One region of the Sphingomonas sp. SFZ2018-12 genome, then DNA from elsewhere that is predicted to be linked to it. Evidence: predicted binding sites of a transcription regulator. Region 1 holds the regulator's gene; each other region holds the start of a gene.
What was found. Region 1 encodes LexA, which represses DNA repair genes until DNA is damaged. Its sites were predicted from a motif close to GTTCCNCNCTTGTTCT; they were not measured.
Positions count from the first base shown of each region.

Region 1 (3,481 bases):
GGCGGGCGGGCACCGCGCGTGCTGGCAGCGGGGGCAGTCGCCGCACTGGTCGGGTGCGCGCTGATGGGGTGGCGGGCCGACCACGTCGCCGCGCCCGTGCTGGCGCGACCTTCGGTGGTGACGATCGATGGCCGGGTCGATCGGGTGGAGCCGCTGCCCGCGCGCGAGATCGTCCGACTGCGCATCGCGACGCTGCCGGGGTCGGGCCTGCCGCCGCGCCTTCGCGTCAACGTGGCCGACACGGATTTGCCCGCCGATGTGCGACGCGGCGCGCGGGTCCGCCTGCGCGCACGGCTGGTGCCGCCGCCCCCCGCCGGAGTGCCCGGAGGCTATGATTTTGCGCGCGTCGCCTGGTTCGAGGGATTGGGCGCGACCGGGCGGGCATTGGGGCGCGTGGCGCTCGTCACCCCCGGCGCGGACGCGGGTGCGCCGCTTCGCGATCGACTGTCGGCGCATATCCGCAGCCGGCTGCCGGGCAGCGGCGGCGGCATTGCCGCGGCGCTCGCCACCGGGGACGAAGGCGGCATCGCCGACGACGATGCCGAGGCGATGCGGCGGTCGGGCCTGGCGCACCTGCTGTCCGTCAGCGGCCTTCACGTGACCGCGGTGGTGGGCGCGACGATGCTCGTCATGCTCCGCCTGCTCGCGCTCAGCCCGTGGCTCGCGTTGCGCGTGCGCTTGCCGGTCGTGGCGGCGGGCACGGCGGGGCTGGCGGCAATCGGCTATACCTGGCTGACGGGCGCGGAGGTGCCGACGGTGCGGTCGTGCATCGCCGCCCTGCTGGTGCTCGCCGCCTTGGCGATCGGGCGGGAGGCGATCACGCTGCGGCTGATCGCGGCGGGCGCGACGATCGTGCTCCTCATCTTTCCCGAAACGCTGGTCGGCCCGAGTTTCCAGCTCAGCTTCGCCGCCGTCACCGCGATCGTCGCGTTGCACGAGCATCCGCGCGTCCAGGGCTGGTTCGCGCGGCGCGAGGAGAGCGGCGCGCGCCGGTTGGTCCGTGCGCTCGGCACGACGCTGCTGACCGGGTTGGCCGTAGAGGCGGCGCTGACGCCGATCGCACTGTTCCATTTCCACAAGTCCGGGCTGTACGGCGCGCTCGCCAATATCATCGCCATCCCGATGACGACGTTCGTCATCATGCCGGTCGAGGCGATGGCGCTGATCGCCGACACGATCGGCCTGGGCGCGCCCTTCTGGTGGATCGCGGGCGTCGCGCTCGACCTGTTGCTCGCGATCGCGCACGCCACCGCCAATGCGCCCGGCGCGATCGCGACGCTGCCGTCGATGCCCGCCGGGGCCTTTGCCGCGATGATCGCCGGCGGGTTGTGGCTGATGCTGTGGCGGACCCGCTGGCGACGCTGGGGGGCCGTGCCGCTGTTGATCGGCGCGGTATGGGCGTTGGGGACGCCGCCGCCCGATCTGGTCGTGACCGGCGACGGCCGCCATCTGGCGCTGCGCACGGATGACGGCGGCCTGGCGCTGCTGCGCGCGCGATCAGGCGACTATGTCCGCTCGATCCTGGGTGAGGCGAGCGGCGTCGACGGCGCGGCGGATGCGCTCGATACCCATCCCGCCGCGCGATGCAACCGCGACCTGTGTGTGGTGGAGCATCGCGAAGGCGAACGACGCTGGCGGATCGCCGCGACGCGCAGCAGCTATCTCGTGCCCATCGCCGAGATCGTCCGGCTGTGTCGCGATGTCGACATCATCGTCAGCGAGCGCCGGTTGCCGCGTCGCTGCACGCCGCGCTGGCTGAAGCTGGATCGCGGGACACTGGCGCGAACCGGCGGGGTCGCGATCGCGTTCGGCGCGGGCCGGGTGACGACGGTGCGCCGGCCCGGCGATCGCCATCCCTGGCTCGACCCTGCAACGGTGCAACGGCCGCGCGTGACCTCACGCCCTCGGCGTTCTTCCGGTCAGTAGCGACGCAGCAACCCGGCAAGCCGCCCCTGTACGCGCACCTGGTCGGGACGGTAACGTTGCGGATCGTAGCTGCGATTGGCCGGATCGAGCCGGATCATCGCGCCCTCGCGACGGAAATATTTGAGCGTGGCCTCATTCTCGTCGATCAACGCCACGACGATCTCACCGTCGCGCGCGGTCTCGGTCCGACGCACCAGCGCATAGTCGCCATCGAGGATGCCGGCCTCGACCATCGAATCGCCCGCGACTTCGAGCGCATAATGATCGCCCGCGCCCAGCAACGCGGCGGGCACCGGCAGCATCTGCTGCCCCTCCATCGCCTCGATCGGCACGCCGGCCGCGATCCGGCCGTGGAGGGGAATTTCGATCACGTCGTTGGCGGGGGCTGGCCGCTGCGGTGCCTGGCTCGGCGGGGTACCCGTGGCGGCCGCGCCCTTGCCCTTCTTGGCTTCCGGTCGCTCGGGCATCCGCAGCACTTCGAGCGCGCGGGCGCGATTGGGCAGGCGGCGGATGAAATGGCGTTCCTCCAGCGCGCTGATCAGCCGGTGCACGCCCGACTTCGACTTGAGGTCGAGCGCCTCCTTCATCTCCTCGAACGACGGCGACACCCCGGTTTCGGCGAGGCGATCCGAGATGAAACAGATCAGTTCATGCTGCTTGCGCGTGAGCATCGGGGTTCTCCGTCGGAACAGACCCGGAACTTTTAGGAAACGCGGGGAACGCTGTCAAGCACCCGCGGGCGCGAGCGGCAGGATTTCCACCGAGTCGCCGGGCGCAGCGGCCGGAGCGTCGGGCGCGCGCACGATCAGGCAGTCCGCGTCGGCGAGCGCGTGGAGCATCGAGCTGTCCTGTCGCGCCGGCTCGACCACAATGCCGTTGACGCGCATTGCGCGTCGATAGTCCGCGCGTGGCCCGTTGGGAGGCAGGGCGACCCCCAGCATCGCGGTCGTCATCGCCGGGAACGGATCGCGCGCGCCCAGCCGTGCCCGGATCAGCGGCAGGACGAACAGCGTCGCGGTGACGAATGCGGAAACCGGATTGCCGGGCAGGCCGATCGCCACCATCGCGCCGCGCGTGCCGGCCATCAACGGCTTGCCCGGCCGCATCGCGATCCGCCAGAAATCGAGCGTGACACCCGCCGCCGCCAGCGCCGGGCGGACCAGGTCATGGTCGCCGACCGACGCGCCGCCGCTGGTGACGAGCAGGTCGGCGTCGACCGTGCCGAACGCCGCGGTCAGCGTATCGAGATCATCGGGCAGGATGCCGAGGTCGATCAGGTCGACGGGCAGGTTGGCCAGCATCGCGGCAAGCATCACCCCGTTGCTTTCGGGCAGCTGCGCCGGGCCGATCGGATCGCCGGGCCGCACCAGTTCATTGCCGGTCGCCGCGATCGCGACGCGCAGCCGGCGATGGACGGGCAGGGTGGCGTGACCCGCGATCGCGGCGAGCGCGATACACGGTGGGGTCAATTGCGCGCCCGCCGCGATCAGCGGCGCGCCCGCGACGAAGTCCAGCCCGCGCGGCCGGATGTTCGCGCCGATGGCAGCCGGACCTT
Region 1 covers NZ_WTFM01000001.1:870,589-874,069, forward strand. Annotated here, with positions in the region: gene GO308_RS04040 (ComEC/Rec2 family competence protein) at 1-1,926, shown strand, start outside; gene lexA (transcriptional repressor LexA) at 1,920-2,597, opposite strand; gene GO308_RS04050 (molybdopterin molybdotransferase MoeA) at 2,652-3,481, opposite strand, start outside.

Region 2 (3,481 bases), 150 kb from region 1:
TCGAGGCCGGTGATCCTGTCATGCTTGCCCGCCAGCATGCGCGCGCCGTTGAGCTGCCGTGCGGCGGCGGCATAGAGCGTGTCGATGGTGAAGCTGGACTTGCCCGATCCCGACACGCCGGTGATGCAGGTGAAGGTGCCGAGCGGGATCGCCGCGGTGACGCCGCGCAGATTGTTGGCGGTGGCGTTGTGGACGGTGAGCTTCTTGCCCGATCCCTTGCGCCGCTTCGCCGGCACGGGGATGGCGCGGGTGCCGTTGAGGTAATCGGCGGTGATGCTGTCCTTGCTCGCCAGCAATTCGGGGACGGTGCCCTGCGCGACGACGGTGCCGCCATGGACGCCCGCGCCCGGCCCCATGTCGATGACATAATCGGCGGTGCGGATCGCATCCTCATCATGCTCGACGACCAGCACGGTGTTGCCGAGATCGCGCAGGCGGCGCAGCGTGGCGAGCAGCATGTCGTTGTCGCGCTGGTGCAGGCCGATCGAGGGTTCGTCGAGGACATAGAGCACGCCCGACAGGCCCGAGCCGATCTGGGACGCGAGGCGGATGCGCTGGCTCTCGCCGCCGGACAGGGTGCCGGAGGTGCGGTCGAGGTTGAGATAGTCGAGCCCGACATTGTTGAGGAAGCCGAGGCGCTCGTCGATCTCCTTGAGGATCGCGCGGGCGATCTCAGTCTGTTGCGGGGTGAGGGCGGCGGGCAGCTGGGCGAACCAGGCGAGCGCGTCGACCACCGACAGGCGGGTGATGCTGGAAATGTCGCGCATGCCGACCTTGACCGCCAGCGCCTCGGGCTTGAGGCGGGCGCCGTGACACGTCTCGCACGGGTGGGCGGCCTGGTATTTCGACAGCTCCTCGCGCATCCACGCGCTCTCGGTCTGGAGCATGCGGCGGTTGAGGTTGCCGATGACGCCCTCGAACGGCTTCTTCACGTCGTACGACTTGCGGCCGTCGATGAAGGTGAGGGTGACGGGCTTGCCCCCCGTGCCGTGGAGGATGATGAGCCGGACCTCGCCGGGCAGGTCCCGCCACGGGGTGTCGAGGCTGAAGCCGAACTCGCGGGCGAGGCTGGCGAGCACCTGCATGTAATAGGGGCTGGGCGGGTTGGACTTGGCCCAGGGGACGACCGCCCCTTTCTTGAGGCTGAGGTCGTGATTGGGGACGACCAGGTCCTCGTCGAAGATCAGCTTCTCGCCCAGGCCGTCGCAGGTCGGGCAGGCGCCCTGGGGCGCGTTGAAGCTGAACAGGCGCGGCTCGATCTCCGCAATGGTGAAGCCCGAGACGGGGCAGGCGAATTTTTCGGAGAAGACGATGCGGTTGGGCGGGATGCCCGCGCCTTTCATCTTGCCGGGGTCGGGGGATCGGGTGCTCGCCTCTCCGTTCGTGTCGAGCGTCGTCGAGACACGTTTCTCGACTTCGCTCGAAACGAACGGGGTGGGGGCTTCGCGAACCGAGGTGGTCGCGCTTCCCCTCTCCCCTGAAAGGGAGAGGGAGTCCACCGTGCCGTCGACCAGGTCGACATAGGCCAGCCCCTCGGCGAGTTTGAGCGCGGTCTCGAAACTGTCGGCCAGGCGCGTCGCGATGTCCGGGCGGACGACGAGGCGGTCGACCACGACCTCGATGTCGTGCTTGAACTTCTTGTCGAGCGCGGGGGCGTCCTCGATCAGATGCTGCTCGCCGTCGATGCGCACGCGCTGAAAGCCCGCGCGCTGCCACTCGGCCAGCTCCTTGCGATACTCGCCCTTGCGCCCGCGCACGACCGGGGCGAGCAGCAGGATGCGCGTCCCCTCCGGCAGCGCGAGCACGCGATCGACCATCTGGCTGACCGTCTGCGCCGCGATCGGCAGGCCGGTGGCGGGCGAATAGGGCACGCCGACCCGCGCCCAAAGGAGCCGCATATAGTCGTAGATTTCGGTGACGGTCGCGACGGTCGAACGCGGGTTGCGGCTCGTCGTCTTCTGCTCGATCGAGATGGCGGGCGACAGCCCCTCGATATGATCGACGTCGGGCTTCTGCATCAGCTCGAGGAACTGGCGCGCATAGGCCGACAGCGATTCGACATAGCGCCGCTGCCCCTCGGCATAGATGGTGTCGAAGGCGAGGCTGGACTTGCCCGACCCCGACAGCCCGGTGATCACCGTCAGCGTGTCGCGCGGAATGTCGATGTCCACGCCCTTGAGATTATGCTCGCGCGCGCCGCGCACGGAAATAGTCGTAAGTGCCATGGGCGAGGGTTCTAGCTTTGTTCCGGAGGGGATTCCAGAGGGGAGATAGGGCGGGGCGGCCGGGGATGCGAGGGGGGCTTTGGGGGCTAGAAGTGAACGCACGATCGTGCGGCTTAAACCCGGTCTCGAAGAATAGGTGACAGAATCATGACACCTAGAACATTGTTGCTAAACAAAAATTTCCGTTGTCAACGAAACGATCATGCGTAAGTTCGCGCGCGGCGGGTGATTTATCTGTGTCCCTGCGGGTTGAGGAGTAGAGCAATGGTGACGTTGACCGGTGCCGATGGTGCTGACATTTTGACCGGCGCAGCCGAGAACGATCTAATTGACGGACGAGCCGGGAACGACAGCCTGAGCGGCAGCGGTGGCAACGATACGATTATCGGCGGCGCGGGCTCGGACTCGTTGGCCGGTGGTTCGGGAGACGACCGGCTCTATTCCTTCGCGGAGACCATTGAAGCAAGCCCAAACCAGCTTTGGCCAGTGGGCGCGTCGCTGGACGTGTTTGCCGATCCTGACACTTTGATCGGTGGAGACGGAGACGACTTCTTTTTTGCAGGGATCGGCGACACCATCGACGGTGGCGGCATTGGGGCATTCGGCAACCGGCTTTCCATTTCTTTCCAAGGCGCAACATCCGGTGTCCAGGCGGATTTTCGCCTTCTTCTGGCTGCTGGTAACGAGCCAATTGTTATCGCCGGAACCACAATCAGTAATATTCAAAACACGTCCAACATTGAGGGTAGTAACTTTAACGACTTCATTGTCGGGATAGACACAGCTTACCCGTCAGGTACAAATATATATGGCCGTGGTGGCGATGATTTATTGCTAGCTACATATTACACCGGTTGGCTAAATTCCGGCCTTTATGGTGGCGACGGTAACGACACACTCGATGGTACCGACGCAGGTTATGGCGGAGTTTATTTTGGTGATGCTGGCGATGACCTAATAGACTCCCGAGGCAACTCAACGATCGGGGCTCTCGTTGATGGGGGCGATGGAAATGACGTAATCTTTGCTCGCGACGGAACCTTACGTGGGGGCGCCGGCAATGACGAGATTTCTTTGCAGGCGGTGTATAACGCTGTGGCCTTTGGTGACAGCGGAAATGATCGTATCTCTGGATCGGGTGCTGGTGAGTCTATTTTCGGAGGATTGGGGGCCGACACTATCGTCGGCGAAGCTGGTGACGACGTGCTGGGCTCTGCAGAAGGGCAATATGTCCCCGACAGTTACACGTATGCGCC
Region 2 covers NZ_WTFM01000001.1:718,130-721,610, forward strand. Annotated here, with positions in the region: gene uvrA (excinuclease ABC subunit UvrA) at 1-2,225, opposite strand, end outside; gene GO308_RS03410 (hypothetical protein) at 2,490-3,481, shown strand, end outside.
Region 2: uvrA (excinuclease ABC subunit UvrA) is a predicted target of LexA. The motif match lies at 2,234-2,249, and genes of this name have one in related genera.

Region 3 (3,481 bases), 150 kb from region 1:
TTCCTGGACACCTGCTACGAAGCGGAAACGCAGGTGCTTCGCAACTTCGCCAATCTCGCGAAGGAATGAAAGGTCCAGAACGAGGTCGTGATCCTTGCGCGATCTCAGATACTCGAGGAACTCGTCCACGACCAGCAGTACGCCGTGATTGGGATGGACATCGGCGAACGCCGCCATCATCTCCTCGAAAGCAGCCTTGTTGTTGATGACCTTGTCGGCGGCAGGGAAGGAGAAGCTGACCCCCTGCTTGTCGAGGAAAACCTCAAGCTGCTGCGTGATGATGTCGCGCAACGACATCTGGCTGGAAATCTCGATCCGGTGAACCTTGAACTTGCCAGCGATCGCGCTTGCCGCGTCAGCCACCTTGGGGTGGCGGATCATGGACACATAGTCGGCATCTTCAGCGACGAGCGAGAGCACGGACATCAGGTGAGACTTACCGGTGCCATAGTTTCCGACGACCAGGACACCCTTGTGGTCGACAGCCTCGTCGAACGAGAGCTGAGGAATCATCTGCATGGCGATCCGCTCGGCCATGTCATCCGAGATGACATAAGTCGAAACGAGCTTCTTGGCTTCGTCAGGACGATTGGCATCCAGAAGCTGGATAACCGACTCGATGGGCTCAAACTGAATGAGATCGCCATACTGCATGGTCATCTCGGAAATTCCCTTCAACGCTCAATTCAACTCGAATACGACGGCACCATCGATTGGCACCTCGCAGTGTTCACGATGCCCGGTGCGGGCATAGGTCAGTCGGCCCTCTTGAAAACGACCAGGCCATGCCGCCACTATGGGGCGAGCGTGGGCAAGCTTTTTTAAGACATCAACAGGGGCAATGCGAAGATCTTCCTCGAAAAGAATTTCGATATTGTCGAAGATCACGCACTTTTGAGAACCAGTCTCATCGATCAGTTTCCGAAGCAACGGCATAACTTCAGAACTACGCTGAAGCGACGGAATTGGGAGCAGCTTGCGCGACAACTGCGTCCCAACATTGATCAAGGGCATGCCTTCGCTCTCGGCAAGGCGCGACAGGATCTCTGTTTTTCCGCCTGCACTATTCGCGACAACAAGGATCAGCTTACTTTTCAATGTCGCTGCATCTTCAGCAAGCTGTTGCAACCGCTCAAGCATATTGCGGTCCCTCTGGCTGAGACACGCCATCGCCATGCCTTCCCGAACGAATTTCGGCCGCGTTCAAGAGCACAATCTGCTGGTCCTGGGGTCTACGTGCTGCCGGATCGGTGTCTAATCCAAGGCGCTTCAGTGCGTAGTAGAGGAGAGCCCTTCGGACCGGGATGGTCGTCACGCCCCTTTCCATTCCGTAATCGAGCTCGATCGCCTTGCGCTGACCGGCACTCAATTCGGGATGAGGCGCGATCTGGAGCTCAACCTGCTCTTCCCATTCGCTATCGCCCGAAGGCCTAGCATCTGCCGGCTTCGATGAGCGCGTATCGGTGATGCGCGAGAGAACAAAGTCTTTGAAGGCGCTACTTCGTGGGCAATGCGCGCGAGCATGCCACCTGAAGCCGTCAAACACCAAGGCATGAGGTTCGATCCACCGCCAAGCAGGCTCAGGGGAAGACATCGATTGGTAGAAGGCTTCGATCGCCTCGTGCCGCTTGATCGCCGTCACGATGGCCCTCAGAATTTTGGGCGAGACACCCCGGGCGGGAGTCGGGGCACAGGCGAAACTCGGCAAGCCCCCGATCCAGCTATCGTCGGCGGCAATGATTCCATCCGAGAGCGATCTGAGCTGGGAGAGATATTGGGCTGCGTCGGGCTGGTGGAAGACGGGGGTGAACGACGAGCTACGAACGTAAGTCCTGGCGCTCTTGTCGTAGACCATGTTGGCTTCAGCGAGGCCAAGATATCTGTTCAGATCCGTCGAAGCCTGGTTGATCGAAACGCCGAAAACGTCAATCAGGTCACTGCGGTTGACATGCCCTTCCCAGAAGAGCCTGAATTCGATGAATTCGAGGCGGCTCTCCACCCCGCGTCGCAATCCCGAATCGTTGTCCATCCCCAGATCCCCCAAGAAACTGGGCTAAACCAGTTTCTGTATGGGTAAGCGTAGTGGATGCTTGATGGCGACGCAACGAGATTCGGAAAGCTGCTGGCCCCGGTTTGGCTAATCTACCTGCGGCTAACTGTCTCTGAGCTAGCAAGAAATTCCGACACCTTCTGGCAGGTCTTGTGGCGCGGCCTGCGCCCGTCCCGAAGGTCGTGAACGAAGCGAGGATCTGCCACGACGTGCCGACCGAAGGTGCTCGGCGACGTCCTTGTTTGCGCCAGATATGCCTCGATCTGCTCCAGTAGCTCCATCACCATAGACTCGCTTTAAGCTTGCGTTCTTGTTATGTTCTTACTAGGAAGGCTTCCTAGAGTCTAGGATCGATTTTCCTAGGTGCCCGCGATAGGACTGGCAGTCATGGACGACGCACGGAGAGCCCTGGACGAACTGATCCAGCAACGAGGGGTGAATTACTCCTCAGTTTCGCGCCTGTTGGGGCGCAATGCCGCTTACATCCAGCAGTATATTCGGCGCGGCAGCCCGAGGCAGCTGGACGAGCAGGACCGCTCGGTTCTGGCGCGATTTTTCGGGGTCGATGAGAAGGTTCTTGGAGCCCCTGCCCGCCGCTCAGGCCCGGTGGTCGAACTGGTCCATGTGCCTTTGCTCAATGTCGAGGCATCGGCCGGCCATGGCGCTCTGGCCGAAATGGAAGCCAAATCCGCGCAGTTCGGCTTCGACGAGAAGTGGCTTCGCCGACTGACCGCGAGCAAGGCATCGAGCCTCTCGATTATCGCGGTCCATGGGGACTCCATGGAGCCCACCCTCCACGATGGCGACGAGGTTATGGTCGATCTCGGGGATGGCCAGTCGCGGCTGAGAGACGGGATCTATGTCCTGCGGATGGACGACATGTTGAGCGTAAAGCGCATTGCCCTCGAACCGCAGGGCAAGCGGGCGTCGGTTCTGAGCGACAACCCGGCCTATCCAAGCTGGCGCGGCCTCGAGAAACGCACGCTCAATATCGTCGGACGGGTTCTCTGGTTCGGACGGGCGCTCTAAGGTGGTTCTCTGATGCTTGCCCTCCTTGCCGCTTCGATCGTCGCTTCCGGACAGACCTTTACCTGCACACCGACTCATGTCTGGGATGGAGACGGTCCGGTCTGGTGTGCGGAAGGCCCTCACCTGCGGATCGCCGGCATCGCGGCCCGGGAAATGGACGGCACCTGCCGCACCAATCAGCCCTGCCCGAATGCCACGGCAATTGAAGCGCGCGACGCCCTTGTACAGCTGATGGGTGGCGCGAAGGGAACAATTTCGACCGGTCATGTGGTGGTCAGAGGTCCGCGGCTGACATGCCGCTCTGAGGGGTCCGCAGGCGGAAACAGGACCGCTGCCTGGTGCCGTCTGCCGTCAGGTGCCGATCTGTCATGCGCCATGATCAAGACCGGCAAGGTCCTGCGC
Region 3 covers NZ_WTFM01000001.1:1,023,084-1,026,564, reverse strand. Annotated here, with positions in the region: gene GO308_RS04755 (DUF6079 family protein) at 1-660, opposite strand, end outside; gene brxF (BREX-3 system P-loop-containing protein BrxF) at 682-1,140, opposite strand; gene GO308_RS04745 (WYL domain-containing protein) at 1,133-2,029, opposite strand; gene GO308_RS04740 (S24 family peptidase) at 2,438-3,079, shown strand; gene GO308_RS04735 (hypothetical protein) at 3,092-3,481, shown strand, end outside.
Region 3: GO308_RS04740 (S24 family peptidase) is a predicted target of LexA. The motif match lies at 2,352-2,367, and genes of this name have one in related genera.